Regions from separate parts of the Buttiauxella sp. BIGb0471 genome, predicted to be linked through region 2. Evidence: predicted binding sites of a transcription regulator. Region 2 holds the regulator's gene; the other holds the start of a gene.
The links. Region 2 encodes PurR, which represses purine synthesis genes. Its sites were predicted from a motif close to CANGCAAACGTTTGCNTG; they were not measured.

Region 1 (7,174 bases), on a different contig from region 2:
GCAGCACAGCAAAGAAACCATACAGTTTCATGATGATGTTACTTACGATTTCATTGCGAACCTTAATTCAATTACCCAAAACGCCACGCTGTTTAATGCAATTAAAAGCATGAAGTATTCGGACTTCTCTATTTATTCCGAAGTGCGCTACGGGAATCTGGTGAAAACGGCGTTATCTCTGGCGGTGACTTCATTATTGAAGGAGCTAGTCTGGTGAATGTCACATTGATAATAAATGGATTAGAGACGCATGCCCATTTTAACGACGAAGAAGTCGATGCGTTGCATAAGCCGTTGCTTAAACAGTTAGCCGAAAAACAAAAGCGGTTAAGCCGCAGACTGGTGGTGTTTTTAGCAGCCCCGCCGGGAACCGGAAAATCGACGCTGGTGGCATTTTGGGAATATTTGAGCGCGCAAGATTCTGTATTGCCCGCCATTCAGGCGTTGCCGATGGACGGATTCCATCACTACAACGATTATCTACAGGCATTCAACCTCAAACAGCATAAAGGTGCGCCGCAGACCTTTAATGTGCAGAAGCTGACGGATGCGTTGCGCGATTTGCATAAGCCCGAAAGCCACTGGCCGCAGTACGATCGTAATTTGCACGATCCGGTGGAAAACGCGATTACGGTAACAGCGCCGATTGTGGTGGTTGAAGGAAACTGGTTGCTGCTCAATCAGCCAGAATGGCAAGCCCTACGCGAACTTTGCGATTACTCAGTCTTCATTTCAGCTGCACCTGACATGCTCTCAGAGCGCCTGATTGGCAGAAAAGTGCGTGGTGGTTTGACCCGGGAACAAGCCGAAGCCTTTTTCCAGGCGACTGACGGGCCGAATGTATTGCGTGTGCTGGAAAACAGCCAGCCCGCAGATATGCAGTTACATATGGACGATCAGGGCGGCTATCATCGAAGCTGATATGGGCACGGGTCTTTAAAACGGCCCGGCCTTTTCCATCATGCTTGATCCTGCCTGGTTATTATTCGTCCTTTGCACATTTGTCGTTGCAGTTATTCCATCAAAAATGTGACCTGCGTCAGAAGATCGGTTGCCTGTACTGGGGTAACGTTCCATTTATTCCGCTTATCGCTTAACATGGCTGAAGCGTTTCAGTCGAATGAATGTTCGACAATTGAGCAAACAATTGCAGTTTCGAGAGTGCGAGGATTCCCCTCAGGCGACAGCTGGATTACTCTGTCAGCCACTTAGTCTCAGGGATTCTGGCAGGAGAGATATGACCGTTCGCATAGCAATTAATGGCTTCGGTCGCATTGGGCGCAACGTGGTACGTGCATTGTACGAATCCGGGCGCCGTGCGGAAATTACCGTCGTGGCAATCAATGAACTGGCTGATGCTGCGGGTATGGCGCATCTGTTGAAATACGACACCAGCCATGGTCGCTTCGCCTGGGACGTGCGTCAGGAACGCAGCCAGTTATGGGTCGGTGATGACACCATCCGCATTTTGCACGAACCGGAAATCGAAAATTTACCGTGGCGTGAACTGGGTGTTGATGTGGTGCTGGATTGTACCGGTGTGTTTGGCTCCCGTGCAGACGGTGAAGCGCATCTGGCAGCCGGTGCCAAAAAAGTCCTCTTCTCCCATCCAGGCGGTAACGACCTCGACGCCACCGTTGTTTACGGTGTGAATCATGAAAGTGTGGTTGCTGAACATCGCATTGTTTCCAATGCTTCCTGCACCACAAACTGCATCATTCCAATTATCAAATTGCTTGATGATGCCTGGGGTATTGAGTGGGGCACAGTCACCACGATTCATTCCGCCATGCATGATCAACAAGTTATCGACGCCTATCACCCGGACTTGCGCCGCACCCGTGCAGCCAGCCAGTCTATTATTCCTGTTGATACGCGTCTTGCTGCTGGTATCACACGTATTTTCCCGCAATTTGACGACTGTTTTGAAGCAATTGCGGTACGTGTTCCGACCATTAACGTTACGGCAATCGATTTAAGCGTGACGGTGAAAAATGCAGTTAATGCCAATGAAGTCAACAAGTTGCTGCAAAAAGCAGCACGGGATTCATTTCATGGTATAGTTGACTATACGGAATTACCGTTGGTCTCGACTGATTTTAACCACGATCCGCACAGTGCCATTGTTGACGGCACACAAACCCGGGTCAGTGGGCAACATCTGATTAAAACTCTAGTCTGGTGTGATAACGAATGGGGCTTTGCTAACCGAATGCTCGACACGACGTTAGTCATGGCCGCAAGTGGTTTCAGGTAGAGCGCATATGCGTTCGCAAAACTTTAAGAATCAACGAGAGGATTCACCATGTCTGTAATTAAGATGACCGATCTGGATCTGGCTGGTAAGCGCGTTCTGATCCGTGCAGATTTGAACGTACCAGTTAAAGAAGGGAAAGTGACATCTGACGCACGTATCCGTGCATCTTTGCCTACTATCGAACTGGCCCTGAAGCAAGGCGCTAAAGTGATGGTTACTTCTCACCTGGGTCGCCCGACTGAAGGCGAGTACAACGAAGAATTCTCTCTGCTGCCGGTTGTTAACTATCTGAAAGACAAATTGTCTGCTCCGGTTCGTCTGGCTAAAGATTACCTCGACGGCGTTGAAGTTGCAGCGGGTGAACTGGTTGTTCTGGAAAACGTTCGCTTCAACAAAGGCGAAAAGAAAGACGACGAAACCCTGTCTAAAAAATACGCTGCACTGTGTGACGTATTCGTAATGGACGCTTTCGGTACTGCTCACCGTGCACAGGCTTCTACTCACGGCGTTGGCAAATTTGCAGACATCGCTTGTGCTGGCCCGCTGCTGGCTGAAGAACTGAGCGCACTGGGTAAAGCACTGAAAGAACCTGCTCGCCCAATGGTTGCTATCGTTGGCGGTTCTAAAGTTTCTACCAAACTGACCGTTCTTGATTCCCTGTCTAAAATCGCTGACCAGCTGATTGTTGGCGGTGGCATCGCGAACACCTTCGTTGCTGCTCAAGGCCACAACGTGGGTAAATCCCTGTACGAAGCAGACCTGGTTGACGAAGCTAAACGCCTGCTGACTATCTGTGATATCCCAGTTCCTGCTGACGTACGCGTTGCGACTGAGTTCTCTGAAACTGCTACTGCAACTCTGAAATCTGTAAACGACGTTAAATCTGACGAGCAGATTCTGGATATCGGTGATGCTTCTGCAGCTCAACTGGCTGAAATCCTGAAGAATGCAAAAACCATTCTGTGGAACGGCCCGGTTGGCGTGTTCGAATTCCCTAACTTCCGCAAAGGTACTGAAATCGTTGCTAATGCAATCGCAGACAGCGAAGCATTCTCTATCGCAGGCGGCGGTGACACTCTGGCAGCAATCGACCTGTTCGGCATTGCTGACAAGATCTCTTACATCTCCACTGGTGGCGGCGCATTCCTCGAATTCGTGGAAGGCAAAGTTCTGCCAGCAGTAGCGATGCTCGAAGAGCGCGCTAAGAAGTAATGATTACGGGCAGGGTTTCCTGCCCGGTGAATTTTTGCCGCTTACAGTGAATGGTAGGTGGTTAATATTTCTTTATTTACCCAAAATTTTTCGAGTTGTAGCAAGGCGACAACTAAGCAGCTTCCAGGAGCTTACTCCGTTAAGTGACTGGGAGATGGGAAGGCAGTCAACGCAGTTACAGCTTGAAGGATGACGGGCAAATCGGCCGACGATACAGGACAAACAACCATGTCTAAGATTTTTGATTTCGTAAAACCTGGTGTAATCACTGGTGATGACGTACAGAAAGTTTTCCAGGTAGCAAAAGAAAACAACTTTGCTCTGCCAGCAGTTAACTGCGTAGGCACCGACTCTATCAACGCCGTACTGGAAACTGCTGCGAAAGTTAAAGCACCAGTCATCGTTCAGTTCTCTAACGGCGGCGCTGCGTTCATCGCGGGTAAAGGCGTGAAAACTGACGTTCCTCAGGGTGCTGCAATCTTGGGCGCAATCTCTGGCGCACACCACGTTCACCAGATGGCTGAGCATTACGGCGTGCCAGTTATCCTGCACACCGACCATTGCGCTAAGAAACTGCTGCCATGGATCGATGGCCTGCTGGACGCTGGCGAAAAACACTTCGCGGCAACTGGCAAACCACTGTTCTCTTCCCACATGATCGACCTGTCTGAAGAGTCTCTGGAAGAAAACATCGAGATCAGCTCTAAATATCTGGCTCGTATGTCCAAAATGGGCATGACTCTGGAAATCGAACTGGGTTGCACCGGCGGCGAAGAAGATGGCGTAGATAACAGCCATATGGACGCATCTGCTCTGTACACTCAGCCAGAAGACGTTGATTACGCGTACACTGAACTGAGCAAAATCAGCCCACGTTTCACCATCGCGGCTTCCTTCGGTAACGTGCACGGTGTTTACAAACCAGGTAACGTGGTTCTGACCCCGACTATCCTGCGCGATTCTCAGGATTATGTTTCTAAGAAACACAACCTGCCGCACAACTCCCTGAACTTCGTGTTCCACGGCGGTTCCGGTTCAACTGCTCAAGAAATCAAAGATTCCGTGAGCTACGGTGTTATCAAAATGAACATCGATACCGATACCCAGTGGGCAACTTGGGAAGGTATCCTGAGCTACTACAAAGCTAACGAAGCTTACCTGCAGGGCCAGTTGGGCAACCCTAAAGGCGAAGACCAGCCGAACAAAAAATATTACGATCCACGCGTATGGCTGCGTTCTGCACAGACTTCTATGATCACCCGTCTGGAGCAGGCTTTCAAAGAACTGAACGCAGTAGACGTTCTGTAATTTGAAGCAGTAAATGTATGAATCAAGCCCGCCTCGTGCGGGCTTTTTTGTACCTTAAATAAATTTTTATCTGCAACCCAGACTTAAAAATCCAGCATATTGCTTTTAAATAAACTGATGGCAGAAATGATATTTTCTGATGCGAGTATTTTCTGAACGCTATTTATTTCGGCAATTTTATAAGATTATTTTAGTTTTATTATAAGTGCCTATAAAAGTGGGAGTTATTTGTACAGATATGATTTTATTATCACCATAACTTTATTTTATTACTCCTGCTAAGGTTGACCTCTGTCATGTAAAATGCAAATGACTAATGTTTAACATTATGATTTAAAAGGATTAAATTTGTTTGCGTGATTTGCATACGATTAGCGCTCTGGTAATTGTGAGTCACTGCACACTACAACTGATGCATAATTCGATATGATCTGCTGCATGGGACGTTAATAGGCGCAGATTTAAATGGACAATAATACCTTACCAAAAACACAGCACCTGCTTGTCTTTCAGGAAGTGGTGAGAAGTGGATCATTTGGTTCTGCGGCAAAACAACTGAGCCTGACCCAGCCTGCTGTCAGTAAAATTATAAGCGACATGGAATCGTATTTTGGTTTAGAGCTTATTATCAGAAAAAATACCGGCGTTAAATTAACTGAAGCAGGCAAAGTATTGCTGACTCACGCTGAATCCATCACACGTGAATTGCGCAATATGTGTAGTGAAATGAATCGTATGGTTGGAAATAGCGTGGTGGATGTGTCATTTGGCTACCCATCGCTTATCGGCTTTACTTTTTTACCCGGCATGATGAAAGAGTTTAAAGAGCTTTTCCCACAGGCTCAGGTTTCGATGTTCGAAGCCCAACTTTCTTCTTTCTTGCCTGCAATCCGCGATGGTCGTCTGGACTTTGCCATCGGTACTTTGAGCGACGAAATGTTGCTACAAGATTTGCACATTGAGCCACTGTTCGAGTCAGAGTTTGTCCTGGTTGCCAATCGAACACGGGTAGTTAAAGGGACGACCACACTCAGCGCACTAAGTCATGAGCAATGGGTTTTACCACAAACGGAAATGGGATATTACAGCGAGCTGCTGACGACACTGCAAAAGAACAATATCAAAAGTGAAAACATCGTAAAAACGGACTCGGTAGTAACCATTTATAATCTGGTGCTCAACGCAGGTTTTCTGACAGTTATTCCGCGCGATATGATTTCCCCATTTGGCTCTAACCAATTTATTAAAGTCCCGGTTGAGGATAAATTACCTGTCGCGCGATACGCTGCTGTTTGGTCTAAGAATTATCGAATTAATAGATCTGCTGCCACATTAGTTGAGCTAGCCAAAAAACATTCATTACGAATTAAATTTCAATCTAACAAATTAACTGAAGTTGCTTAGTTTAATTAAGTAACCAATAAAAAATTACTCATTCAAAGTGGTGACTTAATAAAAGCCACCCCATAAATCATTCTTGCTTTTAAATGTTGAGGTCAACATGCATATCGACTATGAACTTCCTGTTACTATTATTGATGTTCTTGAAGCGAAAAAAAGACTCGCTGGGTATATCTATAAAACTGGAATGCCTCGCTCAAATTATCTCAGCGAATGTTGCAAAGGTGAGATATTTCTAAAATTTGAAAATATGCAGCGCACGGGTTCATTTAAAATTCGTGGTGCGTTTAATAAGCTCAGTTCTTTAACTGAAGAAGAAAAAAGAAAAGGTGTTGTGGCTTGTTCTGCGGGCAACCACGCTCAGGGCGTTTCACTCTCCTGCGCAATCCTGGGAATTGACGGCAAAGTTGTCATGCCTAATGGTGCGCCAAAGTCCAAAGTCGCGGCAACCTCAGACTACTCTGCACAAGTCGTGATGCACGGCGATAATTTCAACGACACCATCGCTAAAGTAAGTGAAATTGTTGAGATGGAAGGGCGCATCTTTATTCCACCTTATGACGATGAAAAAGTGATTGCCGGGCAAGGAACTATCGGCCTGGAAATCCTTGAGGATTTATACGATGTCGACAACGTCATTGTGCCAATTGGCGGCGGCGGATTAATTGCGGGGATTGCACTGGCGATTAAATCCATAAACCCGACCATTAATATTATCGGCGTGCAGGCAGAGAACGTACATGGTATGGCTGCTTCGTTTTATAAAGGCGAATTAATGGCCCATCGTACGACCGGGACATTAGCCGACGGTTGCGATGTTTCTCGCCCTGGCAGAATAACCTATGAAATTGTGAAGAAGCTCGTTACTGATATTGTATTAGTCAGTGAAGATGAAATTCGCAACAGTATGGTAGCCCTTATTCAACGTAATAAAGTTGTCACTGAAGGCGCAGGTGCATTAGCGACTGCTGCATTATTAAGCGGTAAATTAGATCA
Region 2 (7,174 bases):
CCGCGTTAAGCGGACTGGCATTAGGTCAAACGGTGTTGGCCAAAGCGTGCATCGCCGCGGGCATGCCGTTTGACAGCAGCCAGGCGCACTCTGCTCTGTATGACACCGAGCAAACAGCACATCTGTTTTGCGAAATCGTCAATCGCTGGAAACGCTTAGGTGGATGGCCTCTTCCGCTTCCGGCAGAACCTGAATCGTAAGCATAAAAAAAGCGACCCAAACCGGTCGCTTTTTTATTAGCACAAAACACATGAGCAAATAATTACTCTGCGTCTGGCTCTTCAGATTTATGCTTCGCTGCGGTCTCTTTAATCAGAGATTGCAACTCACCACGCTGATACATTTCGATGATGATGTCGCAGCCGCCAACCAGCTCGCCATCAACCCACAGCTGCGGGAAAGTCGGCCAGTTTGCGTATTTTGGCAGCTCAGCACGGATGTCTGGGTTCTGTAAAATATCAACGTATGCAAAACGCTCGCCACAGGCAGACAGCGCCTGCACAGCCTGGGCAGAGAAACCACAGCTAGGCAGTTTCGGAGAACCTTTCATATAAAGAAGAATTGGGTTCTCGGTGATCTGTTGTTGGATTTTTTCAATAGTGCTCATTGCTTGCTTCCTCAAACCAAGTACTGGCATTAGCCTGCCATTGTAGCGATTGACACCCTCTCCAGAAAACACCATTTTTTACAGGGTTTTTCTGTGCTGCGCGATGGAGGGACAACATGCATCAAGAATAACACTTTTCCCGCGGCTGCAAATCAGGAAATAACTATAAGCACGATCAATAAATAGCCTCACAACCATTAGTTTGGTCATTTTTTTTGCGTTCGGTAACGAAACAGGAAGAGGAATCGAAAAAGGTTATTAACTTTATTGCGCCTTATGGATTAGAATCGGCGGGTTTCGCAAAATCATACACGGGCATGATGGTATTTATCATGCATTTATTTTAACCAGGGGAATGTCGAGTGGCGCGGATAACAAAAACATCTATCACGCTCTGTGCTCTGCTATTTACCTTGCCGTATATACCATTGACGCAGGCGTCTGAACACGCTCGTCCCGTGGTCGCGCAAAAGGCGCACGTTGTGAAATCCACAACGAAGAGCACAGAAAAGAGCAGTAAGAGTAAACAGAAAACCACTACCGCCAGCAAGAAAAGCACCACCACCAGGACCGCAAGCAAGAAAAAAGAAACCGCTGCCGCGAAAAGTAAAACCGCTAAAAATGCCAGCAGCACCAAAACCAAGAGTCTTGCCAAAACCGACCGCAAAAAATCCTCTCAGCTCGCAAAAGTCCAGCCTGTTACTTTCACCGAAAAATGCAGTAAACCTCGCAAAGGTTACAAAACGCGTTGTGTGAAAGTTAAAGCAGAACATCCAACGACTATTGCTCAGGCGCATAAAGTCCGCGTGCAAAAAGCACAAAAAACGGCAATGAATAAATTGATGGGCCAGATTGGCAAACCGTATCGCTGGGGAGGCACGTCGCCAAATACCGGCTTCGATTGCAGTGGTCTGGTTTACTACGCTTATAAAGATCTGGTGAAATTCCGCATTCCGCGCACCGCGAACGAGATGTATCATCTGCGTGATGCTTCTTCAGTAGACCGTGGCGAACTGGAAACAGGCGATCTGGTCTTCTTCCGCACCCGTGGTCGCGGCACCGCTGATCACGTTGGCGTGTATGTTGGAAATGGCAAATTCATCCAGTCACCTCGCACGGGTCGCGATATTCAAATCACGTCTTTAAGTGAAGATTACTGGCAGCGCCATTATGTGGGTGCCAAACGCGTTATGACCTCAAAAACCATTCGCTAATCCCTCTTCGTAAAAACTCGCACTTGCCCATAAACGGGTGAGTGCGTTTCTCTTTTGCTTTTCCTTTCAATTTGTTAACCTAAACCCGCACTAAAAGTGTTTATTTAACAATAGATACCCTAACTCATTTGAGTCAACGATGCGGCTCGAAGAATGACGGGTAATAAGGAGTTTGCAATGTCGTTCGAATTACCTGCACTACCATATGCGAAAGATGCTTTAGCCCCACACATCTCTGCCGAAACGCTGGAATACCATTACGGTAAGCACCATCAAGCCTACGTCACTAACCTGAACAATCTGGTTAAGGGCACCGCGCTTGAAGGTAAAACTCTGGAAGAGATCGTTCGTACTTCAGACGGCGGCGTATTCAACAACGCAGCACAGGTGTGGAACCACACATTCTACTGGAATTGCCTGGCACCAAACGCAGGTGGCGAGCCAACAGGCGCACTGCTGGAAGCCATCAATAAATCTTTCGGTAGCTTTGCTGAGTTCAAACAGCAGTTTACCGACGCGGCTATCAAAAACTTTGGCGCGGGTTGGACCTGGCTGGTTAAGCAAGAAGATGGCGCATTAGCTATCGTTTCAACGTCTAATGCCGGCACCCCGCTGACCACTGCGGCAAAACCGCTGTTGACGGTAGACGTATGGGAACATGCTTACTACATCGACTACCGTAATGCTCGTGCAGGCTACCTTGAGCATTTCTGGGCGCTGGTAAACTGGGAATTTGTTGCGAAGAATCTGGCAGCGTAATACCTAAATGATATGGGCCGCGATTGCGGCCCATTTTAATCAGTGCAGTACGGCGGTTAGCGCGCCACATACGATCAGTGCCAGAACAATAACCGTTGTGGTGATTGAAAATTTCAAATCTGTACTCATCAATAAACTCCTTTTAATTACCTTACAATCGGTGTGTCAGAGTGATTTTCCCACAACCAGAAATAAAAATCCTCCTGGTTTTAACCTGATATCGCTTTTCCCTCTTCCACTTTTCTTCCGGATAGGCCAAAATCCCTCGCTAATTTATTGCGTACCATCAATTCTATGCCCTCCTTCCGTTTTATGTCGCAATCCCGGCATACCCGCAACCCAAACGTTGCCTCAGGAGTCAGTGTACGCAAACGTTTAACATATTAGTTATCAGGAGTTTACGATATGGCCTGGAGTGAAATTTAATGGCGACAATCAAGGACGTGGCGAAGCGCGCAAACGTTTCCACTACAACCGTATCACATGTGATTAACAAAACTCGCTTTGTGGCGGAAGAGACTCGCAATGCGGTCTGGGCGGCAATCAAAGAATTGCACTATTCACCCAGTGCCGTCGCACGCAGTCTTAAAGTTAATCACACCAAAACGATTGGTCTGCTTGCCACTTCCAGCGAAGCCCCTTATTTCGCCGAGATCATCGAAGCCGTGGAAAATAGCTGCTTTGAAAAAGGCTATACCCTGATTCTGGGCAATGCGCACAACAACTTTGAAAAACAGCGCGCTTATTTATCAATGATGGCGCAAAAGCGCGTCGATGGTCTGCTGGTGATGTGTTCTGAGTATCCGGAATCACTGCTGACCATGCTCGAAGAATATCGCCATATCCCAATGGTGGTGATGGACTGGGGCGAAGCTCGCGCAGACTTCACCGACTCTGTGGTCGATAACGCGTTCCACGGCGGTTATCTGGCCGGGCGTTATTTGATTGAACGTGGCCACCGTGAAATTGGCGCCATTCCGGGCCAAATGGAACGTAACACCGGCGGCGGTCGTCATGCAGGCTTTATGAAAGCGCTGGAAGAAGCCGGTATCGCCATTCCAGAAAACTGGATTGTTCAGGGCGACTTTGAGCCAGAGTCTGGCTACCGTGCGATGCAGCAGATCCTCGGCCAGTCTCATCGTCCAACGGCAGTATTCTGTGGCGGGGATATTATGGCAATGGGCGCGATTTGTGCCGCTGATGAAATGGGTCTGCGTGTGCCGCAGGATATTTCAATTATTGGCTACGATAACGTGCGTAACGCCCGTTTCTTCTCGCCAGCCCTGACCACCATTCACCAGCCAAAAGATTCGTTGGGTGAAACGGCGTTTAACATGTTGCTGGACAGAATCGTCAACAAACGCGAAGAGTCGCAGTCCATTGAAGTGCATCCGCGCCTGATTGAACGCCGCTCCGTAGCCGACGGCCCGTTCCGCGATTACCGCCGCTAAAATAGCGTAGGTCGTACAGCAGCGTCATCCGACAGTTCTGACGTAAATGGTGGATGACGCCTACGGCTTATCCACCCTACTAACTCTGTGAATCAGCGCTGTCAGGCTCCTGCAACCACTCCTGATTCATCGTCTCACTATCTCCCAGATAATCTAATAACCAGGCTAGCGCGGGTGACGCATCATTTTGCTTCCACGTCAGGCAACACGCGGCATCCGGGAATGGGTTATCCAGCGTCAGCTCGCACCATTTACCAGAATCTACCCACGGTCTGGCGATATGCAATGGCACCATACCGATACACAAACCTGCACTCAGGCAATCGGAACCCGACTCCCAGTCTGGCACCACTACACGCCGCTGGTTATCCAGCAGCCAGGTAATACGTTTTGGTAAGGAACGCGAGGTATCTTCCAGAACCAGCGACGGCCAGGCACGTAAGTCGTCATCACTTAATGTACCGCCTTGTACCGCCAGGGGATGATTTGCAGCCACCACGCAACGCCAGCTCAGTGTCCCCATGTCCCGGAAGGCAAAACGCCCACCGACAGGAATGGCCTGCGTTGCGCCAATCGCAACTTCAACGCGCCCATCCGCCAGCGCGTCCCACACACCGTTAAACACTTCCTGATAAATATGCAGCTCGATATCCGGGAAATGACGGTAGAAATCCAACACCAGCTGGCGCGTGCGCTCCGGTTTTACAATATTATCGACCGCAATCGCCAGGTGTCCGCGCCATCCATTTGCGATCTGCTGGCACTGCTGCCGTGTCGTCATCATTTTTTTGATAACAGAGCGCCCTTCCTTCAAAAAAAAGACGCCTGCGGGGGTTAATTCGACATCACGATGACGGCGTTCAAACAGTGGAACTGCCAACCACTCTTCCAATTGCCGTACCGTATAGCTGATGGCAGACGGAACGCGGTGCAACTCTTGTGCGGCACCGCTGAAACTGCCATTGCGCGCCACCGCATCTATCACTTCCAGCGAATATTCAGACCACATTTTTCTGCTCACAAATTTTTTGAACGCAATAGACAAATATTAGCGTTTCACAAGCGTAATTGCACTCCGTACACTCTCGCGGCAATCAACCTGCAAGATAAATCAAGAGAAAAACATGCAACCATCAAAAGGATTTCTTATCTGGCTGGCCGGATTAAGTGTGCTGGGGTTCCTCGCCACAGACATGTATCTGCCTGCTTTCGCGGCTATTCAGCAAGATTTACAGACCGATGCTTCCGCGGTGAGCGCAAGCCTGAGTTTGTTCCTTGCTGGATTTGCGTTCGCCCAGTTAATGTGGGGGCCGCTGTCTGACCATTTCGGCCGCAAACCTGTGTTACTGGCCGGGTTGAGTATGTTTGCCATCGGTTGTATCGGCATGTTGTGGGTCGAAAGCGCCACCGCGCTGCTGGTCCTGCGCTTTGTACAGGCCGTTGGCGTGTGTTCTGCGGCGGTGAGCTGGCAGGCACTGGTGACAGATTACTACCCGGCAAACCGCGCAAATCGTATTTTCGCAACAATTATGCCGCTGGTTGGTTTGTCTCCGGCACTGGCACCGCTGCTCGGTAGCTGGATTTTGACTCACTTCGACTGGCAGGCGATTTTCGCGACCCTGTTTGCTATCACCCTGGTGTTGATGATCCCTACGCTGCGCCTGAAACCACGGACTCAGCATCATCCGCAAACTGAAGACAACAAAGTCAGCTTTATGTCGTTGCTGCGCAATCGCGTATATAGCGGCAACGTATTGATTTATGCCGCGTGTTCCGCAAGCTTCTTTGCCTGGTTGACCGGTTCCCCATTCATCCTGAACGATATGGGTTACAGCCCGGCGGCAATCGGCCTGAGCTACGTGCCACAAACCATTGCCTTCCTGATTGGCGGTTACGGTTGTCGCAGCGCACTGCAAAAATGGAACGGCAAGCAAATGCTGCCCTGGCTGCTGGCTTTATATACGCTGAGTATTTTCGGCACCTGGGCGGTTTCGATAAGCGGTCACGCGACCCTGACGCTGCTGCTGATCCCATTCTGTATCATGGCAATAGCCAACGGCGCAATTTACCCCATTGTTGTCGCTTCCGCACTGTTGCCGTTCCCACAGGCCACGGGTAAAGCCGCTGCGCTGCAAAACACGCTGCAATTGGGCCTGTGCTTCCTGGCAAGTTTGATGGTGTCCTGGCTTGTGGCAACGCCGCTGCTGACGACCACCAGCGTGATGCTGGTGACCATTGCGCTGGCAATGTTAGGTTATCTGATGCAGCGCCGTAAAAATGCAGAGGTCTGGCAACCTGCTGAATCCGATGCGCATTAATGATATTAGTGAATAACTTAGCGTGCTAACAATATTTCATTGAATCACTAAACAGGCGAGCCTATACTCATTAACGGCTCGGTTGTCAGCACAATTATAATGAAATCGTGACGGGAGCCTTTGTGCTCCCGTTTGTTGTTTTGAGAGCTTTTTTTTGTGGGCACTCGCCCCTTTCTCTGTTCTACGTCGGATATCAGGCTCACGGTTTTTTCCGTGACATTTCTCACATGCCCAAAATAGCGTCTACGCTGTTTGAAGGTTCCTCACACACTGGTGATGGAGAAGCTATGAGTTCATCGTGTATAGAAGAAGTCAGCATAAGAAATAACCCGTGGTATCGAATTGTTAACGAAATGCTTGCTAAAGCCGGTGTGGAAATCAACGGCCCGCGCCCTTTCGATATCCAGGTTAAGCACCCCGATTTTTTTAAACGCGTCCTGCGAGAGGGTTCACTCGGGCTGGGTGAAAGCTATATGGACGGTTGGTGGGACTGCGAGCGTCTGGATATATTTTTCAATAATGCCATTCGTGCAGGACTCGAGGATCAACTTCCCCGCCATTTAAAAGACACGCTACGCATTGCCGCTGCCCGGATAATGAATCTGCAATCAAAAAAACGCGCCTGGATTGTTGGCAAAGAACATTACGATCTCGGCAACGATTTATTTAGCCGCATGCTTGACGAGCATATGCAATATTCCTGTGGTTACTGGAAAGAAGCCACCACGCTCAGCGATGCGCAGAACGCCAAACTAAAAATGATCTGCGATAAACTGCAACTGGAACCAGGGATGACGCTGCTGGATATTGGTTGCGGTTGGGGTG

Region 1: a site for PurR is predicted at 1,041-1,058, ahead of epd (erythrose-4-phosphate dehydrogenase). Genes of this name have one in related genera too.

Annotation. Positions count from the first base shown of each region.
Region 1 covers NZ_JANUEU010000003.1:331,731-338,904, reverse strand. Annotated here, with positions in the region: gene M2371_RS12305 (MltR family transcriptional regulator) at 1-217, shown strand, start outside; gene M2371_RS12300 (nucleoside/nucleotide kinase family protein) at 214-921, shown strand; gene epd (erythrose-4-phosphate dehydrogenase) at 1,238-2,257, shown strand; gene pgk (phosphoglycerate kinase) at 2,306-3,469, shown strand; gene fbaA (class II fructose-bisphosphate aldolase) at 3,698-4,777, shown strand; gene tdcA (transcriptional regulator TdcA) at 5,243-6,181, shown strand; gene tdcB (bifunctional threonine ammonia-lyase/L-serine ammonia-lyase TdcB) at 6,279-7,174, shown strand, end outside.
Region 2 covers NZ_JANUEU010000001.1:950,014-957,187, reverse strand. Annotated here, with positions in the region: gene rnt (ribonuclease T) at 1-200, shown strand, start outside; gene M2371_RS04475 (Grx4 family monothiol glutaredoxin) at 263-607, opposite strand; gene M2371_RS04470 (C40 family peptidase) at 970-1,821, shown strand; gene sodB (superoxide dismutase [Fe]) at 1,999-2,580, shown strand; gene M2371_RS04460 (YnhF family membrane protein) at 2,620-2,709, opposite strand; gene purR (HTH-type transcriptional repressor PurR) at 3,006-4,031, shown strand; gene punR (DNA-binding transcriptional activator PunR) at 4,111-5,040, opposite strand; gene punC (purine nucleoside transporter PunC) at 5,156-6,349, shown strand; gene cfa (cyclopropane fatty acyl phospholipid synthase) at 6,637-7,174, shown strand, end outside.